Regions from separate parts of the Pollutimonas rozaliensis genome, predicted to be linked through region 2. Evidence: predicted binding sites of a transcription regulator. Region 2 holds the regulator's gene; each other region holds the start of a gene.
What was found. Region 2 encodes HrcA, which represses chaperone genes, less so after heat shock. Its sites were predicted from a motif close to TTAGCACTCNNNNNNNNNGAGTGCTAA; they were not measured.

Region 1: V0R37_RS08615 (co-chaperone GroES) is a predicted target of HrcA. The motif match lies at 4,759-4,785, and genes of this name have one in related genera.
Region 3: rpoH (RNA polymerase sigma factor RpoH) is a predicted target of HrcA. The motif match lies at 2,601-2,627, and genes of this name have one in related genera.

What each region holds. Positions count from the first base shown of each region.
Region 1 covers NZ_JAZHOB010000004.1:93,630-100,501, reverse strand. The annotation lists gene thiL (thiamine-phosphate kinase) at 1-269, shown strand, start outside; gene V0R37_RS08640 (phosphatidylglycerophosphatase A family protein) at 298-822, shown strand; gene V0R37_RS08635 (CinA family protein) at 819-1,325, shown strand; gene pyrF (orotidine-5'-phosphate decarboxylase) at 1,309-2,124, opposite strand; gene V0R37_RS08625 (diacylglycerol kinase) at 2,177-2,569, opposite strand; gene groL (chaperonin GroEL) at 2,741-4,390, opposite strand; gene V0R37_RS08615 (co-chaperone GroES) at 4,421-4,708, opposite strand; gene V0R37_RS08610 (SDR family NAD(P)-dependent oxidoreductase) at 5,034-5,786, opposite strand; gene V0R37_RS08605 (Ohr family peroxiredoxin) at 5,841-6,356, opposite strand; gene V0R37_RS08600 (SDR family oxidoreductase) at 6,376-6,872, opposite strand, start outside.
Region 2 covers NZ_JAZHOB010000001.1:303,518-310,389, reverse strand. The annotation lists gene dapB (4-hydroxy-tetrahydrodipicolinate reductase) at 1-445, opposite strand, end outside; partial or broken gene V0R37_RS01355 (outer membrane protein assembly factor BamE) at 718-1,122, opposite strand; gene fur (ferric iron uptake transcriptional regulator) at 1,287-1,712, shown strand; gene recN (DNA repair protein RecN) at 1,778-3,421, opposite strand; gene V0R37_RS01340 (NAD kinase) at 3,425-4,324, opposite strand; gene hrcA (heat-inducible transcriptional repressor HrcA) at 4,441-5,451, shown strand; gene hemH (ferrochelatase) at 5,522-6,583, shown strand; gene grpE (nucleotide exchange factor GrpE) at 6,770-6,872, shown strand, end outside.
Region 3 covers NZ_JAZHOB010000002.1:329,001-335,872, reverse strand. The annotation lists gene V0R37_RS04800 (cation:proton antiporter) at 1-1,374, opposite strand, end outside; gene V0R37_RS04795 (hypothetical protein) at 1,404-1,628, shown strand; gene rpoH (RNA polymerase sigma factor RpoH) at 1,679-2,563, opposite strand; gene V0R37_RS04785 (ABC transporter substrate-binding protein) at 2,783-3,931, shown strand; gene fghA (S-formylglutathione hydrolase) at 3,947-4,807, opposite strand; gene V0R37_RS04775 (S-(hydroxymethyl)glutathione dehydrogenase/class III alcohol dehydrogenase) at 4,850-5,956, opposite strand; gene clsB (cardiolipin synthase ClsB) at 6,038-6,872, opposite strand, start outside.

The DNA.
Region 1 (6,872 bases), on a different contig from region 2:
TGGATTACGATGCGCTGCCTGTCGATCCCGTCTTGGGGGAACTGGATGACGCGCTGCTGCGGGCGGCCGTCCTGGCTGGCGGCGATGTTTATCAGTTATGCTTTACCGCGGCGCGGGACCGGCGCCCGCTCATCCAGCAATTGGCCGACCAGGCGTCTGTGCGCGTCACGCGCGTGGGCCGGATAACCGGCCGGGCCGGGCTGGTGACAAAAGATGCGCAAGGCAATCCCATTACCGTGGCCGCCGGCGGCTTCGATCATTTTTCGTGAATTTCCCGCGGATAAAATAAGATATCGTATGCCGTCCCCCGATCATCCCTCCGACACTCAAGAAGCACCCCCGCCAACGACGGCCTGGGTATTCCACTCCTTTCCCCGCATGCTTTCCTTCGGGTTCGGCAGCGGCCTGATCCGTCCCGCTCCCGGCACCTGGGGCACGCTGCTGGCATGGTTGTTGTGGGCGCTGGCCATTTCCCGCCTGCCCGACTTCTACATCGGCGCGGCGCTCTTGGGGTCCTTCGCGCTGGGTTGCTGGGCCTGCCACAGGGTCGGCAAGGAAATGGGACGTCCCGATCACGGAGGCATGGTCTGGGACGAGATCGTCGCTTTCTGGCTGGTGCTTTGGCTGACGCCCGATACTTTTGGCGCCCAGTTGCTGGCCTTCGTGGTGTTCCGCCTGTTCGACATCGTGAAGCCGCCGCCCATCCACTTCTTTGATAGCCATTTCAAGAATGGCTTCGGCGTCATGTGGGACGATATCGTGGCGGCGGCATATAGCTTGCTGCTTATCGCCATCCTGGTCAGACTCGAGGTGTTTCTATGATGGTCAACGACTCGCCGGCACAGGCTCCGCAACTGGGCCAATTATTGATCGATCGCGGCTGGATGTTTGCCTGCGCCGAATCCTGCACCGGCGGATTGCTGGCCGCCGCGATGACGGACACGCCCGGCTCCAGCCAGTGGTTCGATCGCGGCTTCGTCACCTACAGCAATGCGGCCAAAGTCGAGCAATTGCGAGTCAATGTGGATACGCTGGAGCGCTTTGGAGCGGTCAGCGAGGAAACCGCCATGGAAATGGCGGCCGGTGTGCTGTCCGCCGCCCAGCTATCGCAATTTGCCATCTCCACCACCGGCATTGCCGGCCCCGATGGCGGCACCCCCGGCAAGCCGGTGGGCATGGTGTGCTTCGGTTTTGCGCAGCGCGCATCGCAAGGGGTGGTCACTCGCGCCATGACCAAGATATTCGAAGGCGATCGCACGCAGATCCGCCATGCCTCGGTAGCCTTCGCGTTAAATACGGCGATTGCCCTTATCGGGCAGCATTGATCGCATCGCGGGTCGATCGCGCCGCCAGCGCCGCCGCCTCGCGCCAATCGTCTCCGCCGCTGGCATACAGAATGGCGCGCGACGAATTGATCATCATTCCTGTTCCCCGGCTATCGCATCCCGCCTTCACCGTGGCGGGAATGTCGCCGCCTTGAGCCCCGATTCCAGGAACCAGCAGCGGCATGTCGCCAACGCGCTCGCGAACCTTTGCGATTTCTTCAGGAAATGTGGCGCCCACAACCAAGGCGCATTGGCCGTTGGTGTTCCAGCGCTCGGCGGCCAGGCTGGCCACATGCAGGTATAGGGGAGTCCCGTCGCCAGCCGTCACGAACTGCAGATCGGAACCGCCCTTGTTCGATGTGCGGCACAGGATGATCACGCCTTTGCTGTCCCAGGCCAGGTAGGGTTCCAGGGAATCGAAGCCCATGTAGGGATTGACCGTTACGGCGTCGGCCTGATAGCGCTCGAATGCCTCCAGGGCATACTGTTCGGCGGTCGAGCCGATATCGCCCCGCTTGGCATCCAGGATGATGGGCAGACCGGGGTGCTGTGCACGGACATAGTCGCACAGGGCTTCCAATTGGTCTTCGGCGCGCTGCGCCGAAAAATAGGCGATCTGCGGTTTGATTGCACAGGCGTATTGGGAGGTCACATCGACGATGGCGCGGCAGAATTCGTAAATGGCATCCGGACGGCCCTGCAATTCGGCGGGGAAGCGTTGAGGATCGGGATCCAGTCCCACTGTCAGCATCGAGCCGCTTGTGGCCCAGGCCTGGTCGAGTTTTTGCGTGAAGGTCATGAGAAACTTTGTGAAATTGTGCCGTGGGGGTACCGCCGGGAATTATAGGCGGCTAGCTTGCCAGGAAGTGCGAGGCGATCACGGTCAGCCACACCAGGGTGCCGAATACGATGGACAGCATGACCGCGGCGCTGCCCAGGTCCTTGGCGCGGCCTATCAGTGGATGATTGTCCAGCGTGATGGTGTCGGCAAGCGCCTCCAGTCCGGAATTCAGCAGTTCGACGATCAGCACGAAGAACAAGGTGCCCAGCAGCATGAGCACTTCGCCCAGGCTGCGGCCCAGCCAGATCGCAACCGGCGCCAGCACCGCCACCAGCAGCAGTTCTTGCCGGAAGGCCGCTTCATGCCGGAAGGCCGCGCCCAATCCTTGGGCCGAGTAGCGCAGCGCATTAACCAGGCGGCCCAGGCCGCCTTTGCTTTTATAGGGAGATTGATTCGAAGTCATAGGGCCAGGGTAGCGCAGCGGGGCCGCGTTGAAAGTCGACGCTGCATTATAGGTTTTTTGTTGTGTCCGCTTTGCGTAAGTGGCGCAAATGAAAAAGCCTCCGACGGATCGGAGGCTTTGAACTGCATGCCCGGGCGCGAGCCCGGGCCGGGGAAATGGAGAGGCAGTGGCTTAGAAGCCGCCCATGCCGCCCATACCACCCATGCCGCCCATGTCGGGCATACCGCCACCAGCAGGCTTGTCTTCCACGATTTCGGCCACAGCGGCTTCGGTCGTGAGCAACAGGCTGGCAACCGATGCCGCGTTTTGCAGCGCGGTGCGGGTAACCTTGGTGGGGTCCAGAACGCCTTGCTCGACCAGGTCGCCGTACTCGCCGGTAGCGGCGTTGTAGCCGTAGTTGCCTTTGCCGTTTGCCACGTTGTTGACCACAACGCTAGGCTCGTCGCCCGCGTTTGCAACAATGGTGCGCAGCGGAGCTTCAACAGCGCGCAGGACCAGCTTGATGCCGGCTTCCTGGTCGACGTTGTCGCCCTTCAGCTTGGCAATGGCTTCCTTGGCGCGGATAAGAGCAACACCGCCTCCAGGAACAATACCTTCTTCGACAGCGGCGCGCGTAGCATGCAGGGCATCTTCAACGCGTGCTTTCTTTTCCTTCATTTCGACTTCGGTGGCGGCACCGACGCGAATCACGGCAACGCCGCCTGCCAGCTTGGCAACGCGTTCTTGCAGTTTTTCACGGTCGTAGTCGGACGTGGCTTCTTCGATTTGCACGCGGATTTGCTTGACGCGGGCTTCGATGGACTTGCTGTCGCCAGCGCCGTCGATAACGATGGTGTTTTCCTTGCCGACTTCAATGCGCTTGGCCTGGCCCAGATCTTCCAGCGCGGCTTTTTCAAGCGACATGCCGGTTTCTTCCGAGATGACGACGCCGCCGGTCAGGATGGCGATGTCTTCCAGCATGGCCTTGCGACGATCGCCAAAGCCAGGAGCCTTGACAGCAGTCGTTTTCAGGATGCCGCGGATGTTGTTGACAACCAGAGTGGCCAGAGCTTCGCCTTCGACGTCTTCAGCCACGATCAGCAGGGGACGGCTGGACTTGGCAACTTGTTCCAGGATGGGCAGCAGGTCGCGGATGTTGCTGATTTTCTTGTCGAAAATCAGGACATACGGATCTTCCAGCACGGAAACTTGCTTGTCGGGGTTGTTGATGAAGTAGGGCGACAGGTAGCCGCGGTCGAATTGCATGCCTTCGACGACGTCCAGCTCGTTGTCCAGCGACTTGCCGTCTTCAACGGTAATGACGCCTTCCTTGCCGACCTTGTCCATCGCATTGGCGATGATTTCGCCAATCGAGGAATCGCTGTTGGCCGAAATGGAGCCGACCTGGGCGATTTCCTTGCTGGTGGTGCAAGGCTTGGACAGTTTCTTCAGTTCGTCGACGGCAACGGCAACAGCCTTGTCGATACCGCGCTTCAGGTCCATGGGGTTGATGCCGGCGGCAACGTACTTCAGGCCTTCTTCAACGATGGACTGGGCCAGGACGGTAGCCGTGGTGGTGCCGTCGCCAGCGTTGTCGGAGGTCTTGGAAGCGACTTCCTTGACCAACTGGGCGCCGATGTTTTCGAATTTGTCTTTCAGTTCGATTTCTTTGGCAACCGACACGCCGTCTTTAGTGACGGTGGGTGCGCCGAAAGAGCGATCCAGAACGACGTTGCGACCCTTGGGGCCCAACGTGGTCTTCACAGCATTGGCGAGAATGTTTACGCCACGGACGATGCGCACACGTGCGTCGTCGCCGAATAAAACTTGTTTAGCAGCCATTGTAAAATTCCTTGATTGATTCGGGTGTGATTACAGAACCACGGCGAGGATTTCTTCCTCGCGGATGACGAGAACTTCTTCGCCATCGACCTTGACCGTTTGGCCGGCGTATTTGCCGAACAGAACCTTGTCGCCCACTTTCAGGTCAACAGGCTGAACTTTGCCGTCGTCGGACCGTTTGCCGGGACCAACAGCAATGACTTCACCCTGATCGGGCTTTTCAGCGGCGCTTTCAGGGATGACGATACCCGAGGCAGTTGTGCGCTCGTTGTCCAGACGCTTGACGATCACGCGATCGTGCAAAGGACGCAGTGCCATGGAGGAACTCCTGTTCAATAAATGATTAATCAATAGGCAGAGGGGCGATGTTAGCACTCAACCCCTTCGAGTGCTAATTATAAGGACGAAGCCGGGATCTTCAAGAGGGGGGAGGGAGAATGTTGCATTTGGCAACATTTGTTGTCGATTGCCACTGAGTTTGCAAATTACGGTGGCAAAATTGCCAAGCTAAGTGACGTATGCCCCCAGAAGTTACAAACTCAACGTTCAACGAGTGACAAACTCAAAAACCAACACAGTCGTAATTCGTTGATTTTTCATCAGGCCTCTTGCGCAATCCCGATGGCATAGCGGCTGACCCTTATCAGCTCACATTAAGCCCGCCGTCAACGGTAAACACTTGGCCGGTGATCCAGGCCGCGTCGGGGGACGCCAGCGAAACGATCCAGCCGGCAACATCTTCGGGTAATCCGCGTCTGCCCAACGGAATGCGGGCGCGTTCGCTCGCCTTGACGCTTTCGATCTGTTCGGCCGAGAGTTTCATTCTCTCGGACAGGAAGTCGGTTTCCGTGGGGCCAGCCGCAACGGCGTTCACTCGTATGCCATCAGGGGCAAGCTCAAGCGCCCAGCACCGGGTCAAGTGCTCCAGCGCCGCCTTGCTGGCTGCGTAGTGCGATAGCGCCGCTCCGGCCTTGTGTCCAAAAGTGCTTGATACGTTGACGATGTTGCCGGCGGACTGCTTCAAATGAGGAAGCGCGGCGCTTGCCAGCAAGGAAGGCCCGATGACATTGACGGAGAAAATTTCGTTGATTTGAGCAAAACCAGCATCCGGCAAGGGCAGGATGGCTCCGGCTCCGGCATTGTTGACCAGCACGTCCAGGCGCCCGTATCGATGCACCACCTCGTCTATGGTCCGAGCGGCATCGCTTGGATTGCCGGCATCGGCCACCACATAGCCCAGGCCGGGAGTGGCATGGACCGCCTGCGTCAATGCAGCTTGCCTGCGTCCGGTGATGATGACGCGTGCGCCATGGCGGACAAATTTTTCCGCCGCGCGCAGGCCGATGCCGGCGCCGCCGCCGGTCACCAGTACTACCTGGTTTTCGAATTGGTTCATAAGAATGCTAAAAAAAAGAGATTGATGTTGTTGAGTTGCGGGATACGGGCGTGGCTATCGCTTGTCAGTCAGATCCGAACGCACCAGCGCCACAACATTCCTTATCCCGTTGCGTGCCATCTTGGTATACGGGCAATAGCGCTCGGTATGACGAACCAGCTCTTCGGCAATGGCTCTTTCCACGCCGGGCAGGCGAATGCGCGTATACGCGGTCAGCACGAACAAGCCGTCCATGGGATCGCGGCTGAAATCGACCGTGACTTCCACCGAGCTGCCGGGAATGGGGATTTCGGCCTGCGCCGCCAGCAGACTCAGGGCGCCGTGGAAGCAGGCGGCGTATCCGGCCGCGAACAATTGCTCCGGGTTGGTGCCTCCTCCGGGTCCGCCTAGCGCCTTGGGCAGGCGCAGATGCACATTCAGATTGCCGTCGTCCGAGCGCGCAACACCCGACGCCCGTCCATGGCCCGATTCGCCTCCCGTAACGATGACGGTGGCCGAGTACAGGGCTTGTGTGTCGTGCCCGCGATATCTGTCCAGCAGGGATAAGGGCGGGGCTTGCAATTTGGCCATGATAGGCGGCGTCCGCCTGTTACCTCGACACTTTGGATTGGGCGAACCAGGTATCGAAATTCATCGCACCCAGGCGTGGATTGGCGCCTGGAAGAAGGGTATCGTCCTTGAGTTCCGCGCCAAAGTACCGGGCTTGCACATCTTCCACCACCTTGCGGGGATCGGAGCTTGCTTCCAGGTAGCGCCGTACCAGCTCGGAAAGCTTTACGCGCTCCGGGCCGGCGATTTCCACGATCCCGTTGCGCGGCTCGCCGACCGCATAATCCGCGACGGCCGCGGCGACATCGTCAGATGAGATAGGCTGGAAAAAGGACGGGGATATCCGGATGGTTTCCCCCATGCCGCCGGCCTGCGCGATGCCGCCAAGGAACTCGAAGAATTGCGTGGACTGGACGATGGTGTAGGGCACACCCGACTCGCGTATCAGTTTTTCCTGGGCGATCTTGCCGCGGAAGTAGCCGCTGTCCGCCAGGCGATCGGTTCCGACGACGGAAAGCGCGACATGGTGCTGTACAT
Region 2 (6,872 bases):
ATACTTCGACGTCGTAGCCGCTATTCAGCAGCTTGGCGGCCATTTCCAGCAGCCTCAGGGTGGCATTGACGCCGACGCTCATGTTGGGGGCGAATACGATGGCGATTTTCTGGCTGGCGGCCTGGATGGCCAATTTGCCTTTGTCATCGAATCCCGTTGTGCCGATGACGCACTTGGTGCCATGCTTGATGCATGCCTGCAGATGCGCCAGGGTTCCTTCGGGCCGGGTAAAGTCGATCAGGCAATCGGCATCGGCCAAGGTGTCCAGATCGTCGGTGATCACGGCCCCGGTGTCCTGGCCCAGGAAGGCGCCGGCGTCCTGGCCGATGGCGGCCGAGCCCACCCGGTCCAAGGCCACGGTCAGTTTCAGGTCGGGACTTTGAAGCACGGCTTCGACAAGCATGCGGCCCATGCGGCCGTCGGCCCCTGCAATAGCGATACGCATAGTTCTCCCTTTTGTCAGCGCAGTGGTTCGGCGGTGTTTCGGCCGGCGTTGGGAGCGCCGGGATTGGCCGTGCGCGGTTCGCTGGCATTGATCAATGGCCGGCGCGGCTGCTGGGCCGGGACGGCTTCCTGAGGCTGGGCGCTCTGCGCATCGGCATCCGTGGCTGTTTTGCCGTCGGTGGGTGAATTCATTTCCGGAGCGGATCCGCCGACGACGGGGCTGGGTTGCGCCTGTTCGGGCATGGCCTCGGAACCTGCCGTATCGGAACTGATCTTGCCGGTGCCGCCCTGCGCGTCACCGTTCTCGCTTGCGCCGGTGTCCGCTTTCTGGAAAGGTTGCCGGTCCGGCTGCTGGTCGCCTTCCCAACGGACCAGGCTGTCGCCTTCGAACCAGACCGTGAATTTCCGTTCTTCTTCATCTCCGTAGCCGGGCTTGTTATAGTAGGGGTAATCCCAGCGATTGGTCCGGAATATATCCTGCAAGGTGGGGGTGCCCAGAATAAAGCGGACTTGTTCGCGGCTCATGCCTTTTTGCAATTGGGCAATTTGCTCGGAAGTGATCCAGTTGCCTTGCTGGACATCGGGGCGATACGGGAAACCCCAGTTGGTCGTACCGCAGGCCGTAAGGGCCAGGGCGAGCACACTGGCCGTCAGGCCGGCGCGTAGCGTTGAAAATATTGGTTTTGCAGTCGTCAGCACGAAGCGCCCCTGTTATTCAGATCGAATAAAACCGTTATCATAAAGGTTTAAGAATAAACGCATAATAGCGTTAGTCAGCGTTGGGCGCACAGCGTAGCTTGCGCGCGCCCGAACATCATCTTACCGCCAGAGACATTTTAGCTATGAACGACCAAAATGAACTGAAGAATATGGGCTTGAAGGCGACCTTTCCGCGCCTCAAGATTCTTGATATTTTCAGGCGTGCCGATCTCCGGCACCAAAGCGCTGAAGACGTTTACCGTACCCTTATCGCCGAAGATGTCGATATCGGATTGGCTACGGTGTACCGTGTGTTGACCCAGTTCGAGCAGGCCGGCATTCTGGTGCGCAGCCAGTTCGACGGCGGCAAGGCGGTATTCGAGCTCAACGACGGCGACCATCACGATCACCTTATCTGCACCAATTGCGGCAAGGTGGTCGAATTCACCGATCACGATATCGAAAAACGCCAGCATAAGATCGCCAAGGATCAGGGCTTTGTCCTGGAAAGCCACACCATGCTGCTGTATGGCATTTGCTCCGATTGCTCGCCCAAGCACGCCAAATAAAAAAAGCCGGAACCCGCAAGGTTCCGGCATGCTGCATCGCTTAACGATGCAGGGCTGTTTCCCGCTTAGCTTGCCAGCATCTCGCGCGCATGCTTGCGCGTGGTGTCGGTGATTTTCAGGCCGCCCAGCATGCGGGCGACCTCGTCGATGCGGCCCTGCGCGTCGAGCGCTTGAATGGTCGACAAAGTGCTTGAATCGGCCGTCGATTTCCTGACCTCGTAATGGTGCGAGCCGCGTGCCGCGACCTGCGGCAAATGGGTCACGCACAGCACCTGGTGGCGTTCGCCCAGTTCGCGCAGCAGGCGGCCCACCATTTCGGCCACGGCTCCGCCCACACCGGTATCGACTTCATCGAAGATAAGCGTGGGAACCCGCGCCGCCTGGCTGGCAATGACCGACAAGGCCAGCGAGATCCGCGCCAGCTCGCCGCCCGACGCCACCTTGGCCAGGGGCTTGGGACTGACGCCGGGGTGGCCGGCCACCAGGAATTCAATGGTTTCGTTGCCATGCGGGCCCGCAGGGCTTTGGGACATGCCGACTTCGAATCGGCCTCCTTGCATGGCCAGCGTTTGCATGGCCGCGCTGACCTGCTTGGCCAGGTTTTTGCTGGTTTTTTGCCGGGCCTTGCTTAGCTGGACAGCCAGTTCGTGGTATTGGCTTGCCGCCGCTTGCGCCTGGGCCGCCAGCGCCGGGATGTCGGCGGCGGTCTGGCTGGCATTCAATTGGTCTTGCAGGCTTTGCCTGAACGATGGGATGTCATTGGGCTCGATCTTGAATTTGCGCGCCAAGTCGAAAATTTCGGAAAGCCGTTGTTCCGCCTGGGCGAGCCGGTCGGGTTCGAGCTCGAGCTTGTCCAGATAACTGTTCAGGTCGGATACGGCTTCCGCCGCCGAGATGCGGGCCGATTCTATGGCGTCGTAAATGCCTTGCAGGTGGCTATCGTGGCGCAGCAATTGTTGCAGGGCATGTCCTGCGGCATTCAGCGCTTGCTGCGCCGATCCCTGATCGCCATCGAGAGCCGTCAGTGCTTGCGTGGCGCCGTCCAGCAGCGCCTGGGCATGCGCCAGGCGGTTGTGGTCGTTGTTGATGGCGTCCCATTCGCCGGGCTGCAAGCCCACTTGATCCAGTTCCGACAGCTGCCATTCAAGGCGTTCGCGCTCTTCTTGCAATGCGGCACTGTTTTCGCGGGCGGCGTCCAGTGCTTTCTGGGCCTGCTGCCATTGCTGCCAAGCTTGCTGCACCTGCCGCGCCAGGGGCAGGTGTCCGCCCTGGGTGTCCAGCAGTTCGCGCTGGTTGGCCGCTTTCAGCAGGCTTTGATGAGCATGCTGGCCGTGGATATCGACCAGGTATTCGCCCAGCTCGCGCAATTGCCCCAGTGTTACCGGCAGCCCGTTGATGAATGCGCGGCTGCGGCCCTGGTTGTCGATGACGCGGCGCAAGATCAGGGCATCGTCGGTGTCGAGTTCCTGCTCGCGCAGCCAGGCCTGCAGCGTGGAGGGAGGGTCGAATACGGCGGAGATATCGGCGCGCGCGGCGTTCTCGCGCAATGCGGAGGCATCCGCGCGGGCGCCCAGGGCCAGCGACAGGGCGTCGATGAGTATCGATTTGCCTGCGCCCGTTTCGCCCGAGAATACCGTGAATCCGGCGTCGAACTGTATTTCCGCCTGTTCGACTATGACAAAATCGCGTATATGCAAAGTACGCAGCATGGGCTATTCGACCTCGTCGGAGGGTTGCGGCATGTGGTTCCAGTACAGCTTGCGTCGCAGCGTGGAGAAGAAGCTGTAGCCGGTGGGATGGATGAAGCGTACGGTATTTTTCGCCCGGCGCACCTCGATGCGGTCGCCGGCCTGGCAGTCGGACCAGGTTTGCATGTCGAAGTGAACGCTGGCGCCGGATTCCACCCGGCCCAGGGCGGTAACGGTAAGGCTCAGGGTGCCACTGTCGGGCAGCACGATAGGCCGGTTGGACAGGGTTTGCGGCGCCACCGGAACCAGCAGGATGGCATTCAGGCGCGAATGGACAATGGGGCCGTTGGCGGAAAGCGAATATGCGGTCGAACCCGTCGGCGTGGCGATGATAAGCCCGTCGGCCCGTTGGCTGTACATGAAGGCGCCGTCGAACTCGACCGTTACCTCGATCATGCCGCCGCGCCCGGCGCGGTTCAGGACGACGTCGTTCAAGGCCACGCCCGAAAAAAGGGTTTGGCCTTCGCGCACCACGCGCCCTTCGAGCAGGACGCGGTCTTCGGCTTCGTAGTTGCCCTGTATGACGCTGGCCAGGGCATCGTTGGCGCTATGCAGGGGGATGTCGGTGATGAAGCCCAGTCGGCCGTGGTTGATGCCGATAAGAGGCACATTGCTGTCGGCCAACTGGCGGGCCGCGCCCAGCATGGTTCCATCCCCGCCCATGATGACGGCCAGGTCGGCCTGCTTGCCGATTTCCTGGTAAGAGGCTACGGTGTGCTCCCGGATGCCGGTATTTTTTGCCGTATCGGCCTCGATAAGCACATTACAGCCCGCCGCGCCCAGCGTGCCGGCCAGCTTGCGCAAGGGGGCGTCAAGACCGGTGTCCTGGTAGCGGCCCACGATTGCAACGGTTTTGAAGTGCATAAGGCGAATACCTGCTGGTTTGATGGAATAATGGACGCATTGATTATAGGGTCCCGCAAGGGTTTATGGCTGTGGGTGGGACAACCCGAACCTGAAAGTTTGCATAAAATAGAATCATGGACGACCGAGCGAATGCGCTTCTCAAAGCGCTCATAGAACGATACATAGCCGACGGACAACCCGTTGGATCCCGGACCCTTTCGAAAATGTTCGATCTGTCGCCCGCGACCATACGCAATGTCATGTCCGACCTGGAAGACCTCGGTCTTATCCACAGCCCCCACACGTCGGCCGGCCGGATACCCACGCCCAAGGGCTACCGCCTGTTTGTCGATCGCTTGCTGGCGGTGCAGCGCTTCGAAGTGCTGCCGGCCAGCCAGATCCGCCAGATATTGCCGGCGGCGGAGCCGGGCAGGGCCGTTACAGCCGCCGCGGCGCTGCTGTCGAACCTGTCGCAATTCACCGGCGTCGTCCTGGCGCCAAAGCGCGCCCAGGTTTTTCGGCAGATTGAATTCATCCGCCTATCGGAAAAAAGGGTGCTCCTGATCATCGTCACCCCCGATGGCGATGTCCAGAACCGCATCCTGTTCGTCTCCCGCGACTATCTCGAGCAGGAATTGCTCGAGGCCAGCAATTTCTTCAATCAGCATTTTGCAGGCATGTCCTTCGAAGAGGTCCGGCTTGCCATCGCCGACGAGCTTTCCTCTTTGCAGGCCGACATCTCCCGCCTGATGCAGGCCGCCGTCGAGGCCGGCGCCGCAACGGCCGATACCGACGAGTCGCTGGTGATTTCAGGTGAAAGCAAGCTGCTGGATATTTCCGAGATCGCCTCCGACATGGACAGGCTGCGGCGCATGTTCTCCTTGTTCGAAAAGAAAACCGATCTGCTGCAATTGCTGGACGTGTCCAGCCGCGCCCAGGGCGTACAGATCTACATCGGAGGCGATTCCCAGTTGGTTCCAATGGAGGATGTTTCGGTCATCACCGCGCCCTACGGCGTCGATGGGACGGTGGTCGGAACGCTGGGCGTCATCGGGCCGTCGCGCATGGCCTACGAGCGGGTCATTCCCATTGTCGATATCACCGCCCGGCTGCTGTCCAATGCGCTCAGCCACAATCAGTCCTGACGCGGACCGGCCGCCGTTTTCCGGCGGCGTGTTCGTCGTGGCCCCATTTTCCTGCCCCCGGTTTTGCTCCATGTCTTCCTTGTTTCCCTCGTCCTATCTGCCCGAACCCGTCGATCCACAGGCGTTCAACCCCAACCCTGTTCCCCGTGATCCGGGCCCCGTCGGCGTGCTGCTCGTCAACCTGGGCACGCCCGACGAACCGGCGGCGGGGGCGATACGCCGCTACCTGGGCGAGTTCCTGTCCGATCCCCGCGTAATTGAAATCCCGCAATGGATATGGCAGCCCATCCTGCGCGCCTTCATTTTGACGCGCCGGCCTCGCGCCCTGGCGCCGCGCTACAAGGAAATCTGGCTGGAACAGGGGTCGCCGCTGCTGGTCTGGAGCCAGGCGCAAGCGCAAGGTGTAAAGGATGCGCTTGCCGCGCAAGGCATCCCGGCATGCGTCGGGCTGGGCATGCGTTACGGGAATCCTTCGATTGCCGATGCCATGGCCGAGCTGCGCCTGGCCGGCTGCCAGCGTATCCTGGTCCTGCCCATGTATCCGCAGTATGCGGCCAGCACCACCGCAACGGCGGTGGACAGCGTGGCCGCCTACGCCGCCAAGCTGCGCGACCAGCCCGAGCTGCGCTTTGTAAAGCGTTATCACGATGATCCGGGTTACATCGATGCGTTGGCGGGGCAGGTGCGCCGGTATTGGGCCGCCAATGGCAAGCCCGAGCGGCTTTTGCTCAGCTTCCACGGTCTGCCGCGCCGGACGGTCGAGCAGGGCGATCCCTATTATCGGGATTGCATGGAAACCGCGGGTTTGCTCAAGCAGCGGCTGGGCGCCGAGGGCGAGCGGGTTCATGTGTCGTTTCAAAGCCGTTTCGGCGCCGAAAAATGGCTGGAACCGTATACCGAGCCAACACTGCGCGAATGGGCCAGGCAAGGCATCAGCCAGGTGGATGTCATGTGTCCGGGTTTTCTGGCTGATTGCCTGGAAACCCTGGAGGAAATCCAGATGCAGTGCCGCGATGCCTTTCTGTCCGAAGGCGGCCGGCAATTCCGCTACCTGCCCTGCCTGAACGACGACCCGGAATGGGCCGCCAGCCTGGCGGGCATTGTCCGGCGGCACCTGGCCGGATGGGTTTGAGCCGGCGGGTGTAAACTTCAGTGCCCCGCCCATCAACGCGGCGGGCGCGGCAAGCTTGCGCAGGCTCAAGCCCGACGACGAATCCAGAACGAATTTTGACCGGGAAACCCTATGTCCCAGGTCTTGAAATGGGGGCGGATGCCCCCATTTTCATGGAATTGCATACCGTAGATGTGGAGATTTTTTATGCCGGCACCCAAGGAACCCGTAGATCCCAAGCAGCAGGATTCATCGGTTGATACGTCTGAACACCTCGAGGTGAATGACGCCCAAGGCACACCCGACAATA
Region 3 (6,872 bases), on a different contig from region 2:
CCTGACATCGGCGCCGATATGCTCGTTGCGCGCCAGCTCGTCGGTTTTCTCGCGCAGATCGTCCAAGGCGACAACCACGGCCTGATTGCGCAACGTGCGCTCGAAGGGCGAGAGTTCGTTCAGGCCCAGGCGCCGTATCAAGAAGCGAAGACTGGTGCCGTTGATGAACAGGGTCATCAATACGAAGCCGGTCGTGGCCACCGCAATGAATTGGCGCGCCTCGTACGGGACGTTATGCTGCTCGGTCACAGCCAGTGCCAGCGCCAACGATACGGCGCCGCGCAAACCGCCCCACCACATCACCGTCTTATAGGCTCGGCTGACCTTGGTGCCGAAACGGGTCAGGCCCAGCAGCGGCAGCACGCCAAACACCATCACGCCGCGCGCGGCCAGCGTCGCCGCGAACACCAGCAGGATAAGCAATACCTGCATCCATGTGATATCGGCAATCATGCGGGGGATCAGCATGGCGGCGAAAACGAAAATAAGGGAATTGGCCCAGAAACCGAATTGCGACCAGGAGCTGGACAATTGCTCGAACGTCGCCGGAGACATGCGCGTACGACCGGTGGAACCCACGACCAAACCGGCGATGACGGTGGCGACCACGCCGGAAACACCCAGATAGTGCTCGGATATGTAAAAAGTCAGATAGGCCAGGGCAACGGTCAACGTTATCTCGGCCGTGGGCCAGCCCCGCAGCCAGATAAACAGGCCGCTGGCCAGCCGTCCCATCAGAAAACCCGCTGCTCCGCCGCCCAGGAAACTGAAGACGAAGCTATAGAACACCTTGCCGGTCGAGAGGTCGCCTCCGCCATAGAGCACGGTCAACAGTACCGAGTACAGGGAAATGGACGCCGCATCGTTGAACAACGATTCGCCTTCCACCAGGGTGGTCAGCCGTTTTGGGGCGCCGACCTCGCGGAATACGCCAATGACCGCCACCGGATCGGTGGTCGCCACAATGGCGCCCAGCATCAGGCACACCACCAGGCCATAGCTGGATACCGCGCTCAGCGAAAACCCGACAGCCACGGTGCAAACGATAACGGCGACGATGGCCATCATCAGGATCGGACCGATATCGTCGAGCAGGCGCCGCACATTCAACGCCAAGGCGGTCTCGAACAGCAGAATGGGCAGGAAAACGAACAGAAAGGTTTCGGAGGAGACCTCGAAATGCTGCAGGGAATCCAGGAAATCCGACATGACCAGCGGAGCCCAGCTATGGACATGTATGATCAGGCCCAGCACAAAACCCACGATAGCCAAAAGCACCGAATACGGCAGGCGCAGGCGGCCGGCCACCGGCGGCATGAAAGACACCAGGGCAAGCAGGCCGGCCAGTCCGAATACCAGGTGTCCTATCTGCATGATCGCAGTCCTTTCGCCGTTCAGCGCACTTGAAGCTCAAGAATATCGCTTTTTTCGGCAAATTTTTCCGAGGCCCCGCTTTTTTTATTCGAAATGGCAAAAGCCATAAAAAATGGGACACCTGGAAGGTGTCCCATAAACATCCGCTTCAAAAGGGAGGGGAAGAGGAGAAGCCGAAGCGGACGATGATCGGCGGCTCGCGCATCGTAGGCAATACGCCGTTCATACAGATTAGTCAGAAGCCGTGCGATTAAGTTCTGGCATTGGCCGGGAAAGGTGTAATAAAAAATTTCCCGATAACTGCTTAATCAGCCAAGGCCAGGCGCAATTTCTTGAATGCGGCGGTTTCGATCTGGCGGATGCGCTCGGCCGACACGCCGAATTCGGCAGCCAGTTCGTGCAGCGTAGCGCCGCCCTCGTCCTGCAGCCAGCGGGCCTGGACAATACGGCGGGACCGGGGATCGAGGCCCTCCAGGGCGTCGGCCAGGCCAGCGCCCTGAAGGTGATCGTAAGAGCGCCGTTCCAGTATGCGCGAGGGCTCTTGCCGCCCTTCGTCGGACAGGTAGGCGATAGGCGCGTAGCCGTCCTCGTCATCGCCAGCGGTTTCCAGCGCCATTTCGCGGCCGGACAGGCGCACTTCCATTTCGCTGACGTCTTCGGGGCGGACATTGAGTTCACGCGCGATATCGTTGACCTGCTCGGTATCCAGCGTTTGGCCATCGGGGCGCATGCGGCGCAAATTGAAGAACAGCTTGCGCTGGGCCTTGGTCGTGGCAACCTTGACGAGACGCCAATTGCGCACGATGTATTCGTGGATTTCGGCCTTGATCCAGTGGACCGCGAATGACACCAGTCGCACGCCGCGATCGGGGTCGAAACGCTTCACAGCCTTCATCAGCCCGATATTGCCTTCCTGGATAAGATCGGCGTGCGCCAGCCCGTAGCCCAGGTATTGGCGGGCAATGGACACGACCAGCCGCAAATGCGAAGTAATAAGCTGCCGGGCGGCATCCAGATCGGATTCATCGCGCAAGCGCTTGCCCAAAGCCACTTCCTGCTCTTGCGTGAGCATGGGCAAACGATTTACGGCGCTTATATAGGCTTCGATCGTGCCTAACGCACCCGGGTTGGAAATAGCCATGGCCAGTTGATTGTTGCTAAGGGCCAGGGATTGCGGATGTTGAGTCATCGGTTGAGCGATCCTCTTAAAAAGCATATCTCTAATATTAGCACTCCAGCAGCGTGAGTGCTAATCTTGCGAAAAACAGCTATGTGTATAGTTATATGAGCATTTTTCGTGCCGAAAGTTCGAAATTCGCCCCGCTTAGCCTATAAAATCCTGGTTTCGGAACCACTGCAAGCTCGCCCCTTTTTCATGCCCCTGCCCGGGGTCACGGAGACCATCCCCATGCTATTGAAGAAATTCGCCTGTTCAGCCGCCCTGCTTGCCCTGGCGGGAGTCTTTCCCGCCGCGGCACAGGTAAAAATAGGCGTGGTCACCTCGGCCACCGGCCCCACAGCCATGGTGGGCATCCCCCAAAAGAACACTGTTCCGCTATTGCCCGCCAAAATCGGCGATCTGACCGTGCAATACATATCGCTGGACGATGCCAGCGACCCGACCCAGACCGTCACCGCCTTCAAGAAGCTGATCAGCGAGGAAAAGGTCGACGCCTTCATCGGCCCAACCGGTTCGCCCAATGCCATGGGCGTCATCCAGTTCGTGGCCGAATCGGGCACCCCCATGCTGGCGCCCGTAGGTACGGCAGCCGTCGTCCTGCCCATGACGCCGCAAAAGAAATGGGTATTCAAGACCACCCAGAACGACGACATTATCGCCAAGGCCCTGGTCGGCCATATGGTCAAGGCGGGCGTCAAGACAGCCGGCTTCATCGGCTTTAACGATGCCTACGGCGAAAACTGGCTGAAGGTATTTACGGAATTGGCCAAAGCCCACGACATCAAGATCGTGGCGACCGAGCGCTACCAGCGCTCGGACAGCTCCGTTACGGGGCAGGCGCTGAAGGTCCTGTCGGCCAAACCCGATGCCGTCCTGATAGCCGGCACGGGCACGGCCGCGGTCCTGCCGCAGGCCACTCTGGCCAAACAAGGCTACAAGGGCCAAATCTACCAGACCCATGGCGCCGCGCTGCCCGCCTTCCTGAAGCTGGGCGGCAAAGACGTGGAAGGCACCATACTGGCCGCCGGCCTGATGCTGGTGCTGCCGGAGATCGCAGACAGCAATCCATCCAAGAAAATCGCCGAAGACTACGTTGCCCGCTACACCAAGATGTACGGCGAACGACCCGCCACCTTCGGCGCCAACGTATTCGACGCCGGCCTGTTGCTGGAAAAGGCCATTCCGCAAGCGGCTAAGATCGCCAAGCCCGGAACCAAGGAGTTTCGCAGCGCCCTTCGCGACGCCCTGGAGAGCACCCGCGAACTGGTCGCCACGCAAGGCGTCTATAGCATGACACCCGAGGACCACAGCGGCTTCGACGACCGTGGCCGCGAGCTGCTGACCGTGAAAAACGGCGAATGGCGCCTGCTTAAATAGCCAGGCGCCCGCTGTTCAATCGGTGCCCAGGCGTTCCGCATGGAACGCCACATGGTCTTCGATAAACGTGGAAATGAAGTAGTAGCCATGGTCATAGCCGGCATGGCGGCGCATGACCAGAGGCTGCTGCGCCAGGGCGCAAGCCGCTTCAAAGGCCTCGGGATAGAGCTGTTCCTTCAGGAAATTGTCGGCCAGCCCCTGGTCGATCAGTATGCCTTTGGGAAAAGGGCGTTGCGATTGCTCCATCAGCAACGAGGCATCGTAGCCCGCCCACGCCTGCCGGTCGCTGCCCAGATAGGACGAAAATGCCTTTTCGCCCCAAGGGCAGCGCGAAGGCGCGGCAATGGGCGCGAAGGCCGAGACCGATTGGAACTTGGCGCGGTGGCGCTGAGCCAGCACCAGGGCGCCATGCCCGCCCATGGAATGGCCGAATAGGCCCACGCACGACGCATCGCCCGGCAACTGGCCGGTGACGATGCCGAAGAGCTCGTCCACCACATAGCTTTCCATGCGGTAGTGTTCGCTCCAGGGCGCTTGCGTGGCATCCAGATAGAACCCCGCGCCTGTGCCGAAGTCCCAGTTATCGTCCTCGCCGGCTATGCCGGCCCCTCGCGGACTGGTATCGGGCGTGACCAGCATCAAGCCATGCTGCGCGGCGTAGCGCTGTGCGCCCGCCTTGATCATGAAGGTTTCCTCGGTGCAGGTCAGGCCGGCCAGGAAGAACAGCACCGGCACGCGGCCCTGCTCCGCCTGGGGCGGCAGGAAGACAGAGAATCGCATGGGCAGCCCTACGGCTTGCGAAGGATGGCGATAGTAGCGTTGCACCCCATCGAAGCAGCGATGCTCGCTGATCAGTTCCAGATTATTTTGCGGCATGGCGGCATCTCCTTTTGCGGCGATTGCGTTCGGCACCCTGCATCAGTACACCACCACGGACCGGATGGACTCGCCGCGCTTCATCAATTCGAAACCTTCGTTGATCTGATCCAGGCGCAGGGTATGGGTAATGAGATCGTCGATATTGATCTTGCCGTCCATATACCAATCCACGATCTTGGGCACATCGGTGCGGCCGCGCGCGCCGCCGAAAGCGGACCCCTTCCATTCGCGTCCGGTTACCAGCTGGAAGGGCCGCGTGGAAATTTCGGCGCCCGCCTCGGCCACGCCGATGATGATGGACTGGCCCCAGCCGCGATGGCAGCATTCCAGGGCCTGGCGCATGACCTTGGTATTGCCTATGCACTCAAAGGAGTAGTCGGCGCCACCATCGGTCAACTGAATGATGTGGTCGACAACGTTCTCGACTTCGTTCGGATTGATGAAATGGGTCATGCCGAACTTGCGCGCCATGGCTTCGCGCTCAGGGTTCAGGTCGACGCCGATGATCTTGTCGGCTCCCACCATTTTGGCGCCCTGGATGACATTCAAGCCGATGCCGCCCAGGCCGAACACCACCACATTGGCGCCGGCCTCTACTTTGGCGGTGAAAAGCACCGCACCCAGGCCGGTGGTGACCCCGCAGCCTATGTAGCAGACCTTGTCGAAGGGCGCGTCGCTGCGTATCTTGGCCAAGGCGATCTCGGGCACGACAATGTGATTGGAAAAGGTCGAGGTGCCCATGTAATGGTGCACCGGCTTGCCGCCCACGGTGAAGCGCGAGGTGCCGTCCGGCATCAAACCCTTGCCCTGGGTGGCGCGTATCGCCGTGCAAAGATTCGTCTTGCGCGACAGGCAGGATTTGCATTGGCGGCATTCAGGGGTGTACAGCGGGATGACGTGATCCCCCGCTTTCAGCGAACTGACGCCAGGGCCTGTTTCCAGCACCACGCCGGCCCCTTCATGACCTAGTATCGACGGAAAAATCCCTTCCGGATCGGCGCCGGACAAGGTGTAATAATCCGTATGGCAGATGCCGGTAGCCTTGATCTCGACCAATACTTCGCCAGCCTTGGGACCCTGAAGTTCGACATCTTCAATAGTCAGTGGTTCGCCCGCCTTCCAGGCTATCGCCGCTTTCGTTTTCATACCATACTCCTGATTACTGTTTAAACGCGGCGGCCGCCGTCCGCCTGGACCGCGCCGCCAGGACGATGTTAAACGATAAACTCAGTATTCCGACGATTTCCCGGTCAGGGCGACACCGGCACGCAGCATGAAGTAGGAAAATGCATCCACCCAGCGGCCCAGCCAGCTGCGCCGCTGCAATTGCTCTTCGGTGACGCGCTCGGCGTCGCCATGCATTTCCGCCTCGATAGCCGTCTTCAGCTCGTCGGCGAATTGCGCATCCTGCACAAAGACGTTGGCTTCGCGGGCCAGCAGCAGGCTGAAGGGGTCCAGGTTGGACGAACCCACCATGGCGCAGCGGTCGACGACGGCGACCTTGGCATGCAGATAGCTGGCCATGTATTCATGGATTTCTATGCCATCGTCCAGCAACTGGCAGTACATATAGCGGCAGGCCCGATACTGCATGGGGTACTCGGAGCGTCCCTGCAGCAGCAAACGCACCTTCACGCCGCGCTGCGCCGCCTCTTGCAATGCCTTGCGCAAGCGCCGGCCGGGAAAAAAATACGCATTGGCGATCAGGATGTCGTTCTCGGCTCTTGCCATGGTTGCCAGGTACACGTTCTCTATGGTCTGACGAAACCGGATATTGTCGCGCAGCAGCAAGGCGGCCAGCCGCCCCGGATCGAACGTGGGCGGCGCTTCTTTCTCCCGGGCCTTGCGCCATTCACCCAGATGCGTCAGCCGCCGATAGAACGCGGCCCAGTCGTCGCGCCGGCGCCAGGCCATGCGCAGCCACAGGGCGCGCTGCGCCCGGGCGGCGTCGGCGACAATAGGGCCTTGCAGGCGCACGGCGAAATCAAAGCGCGGCTTCGGCCCCTGGCCATCGTCGGGCACATCGACGTAATCATCCAGCACGTTGATGCCGCCCACGAAA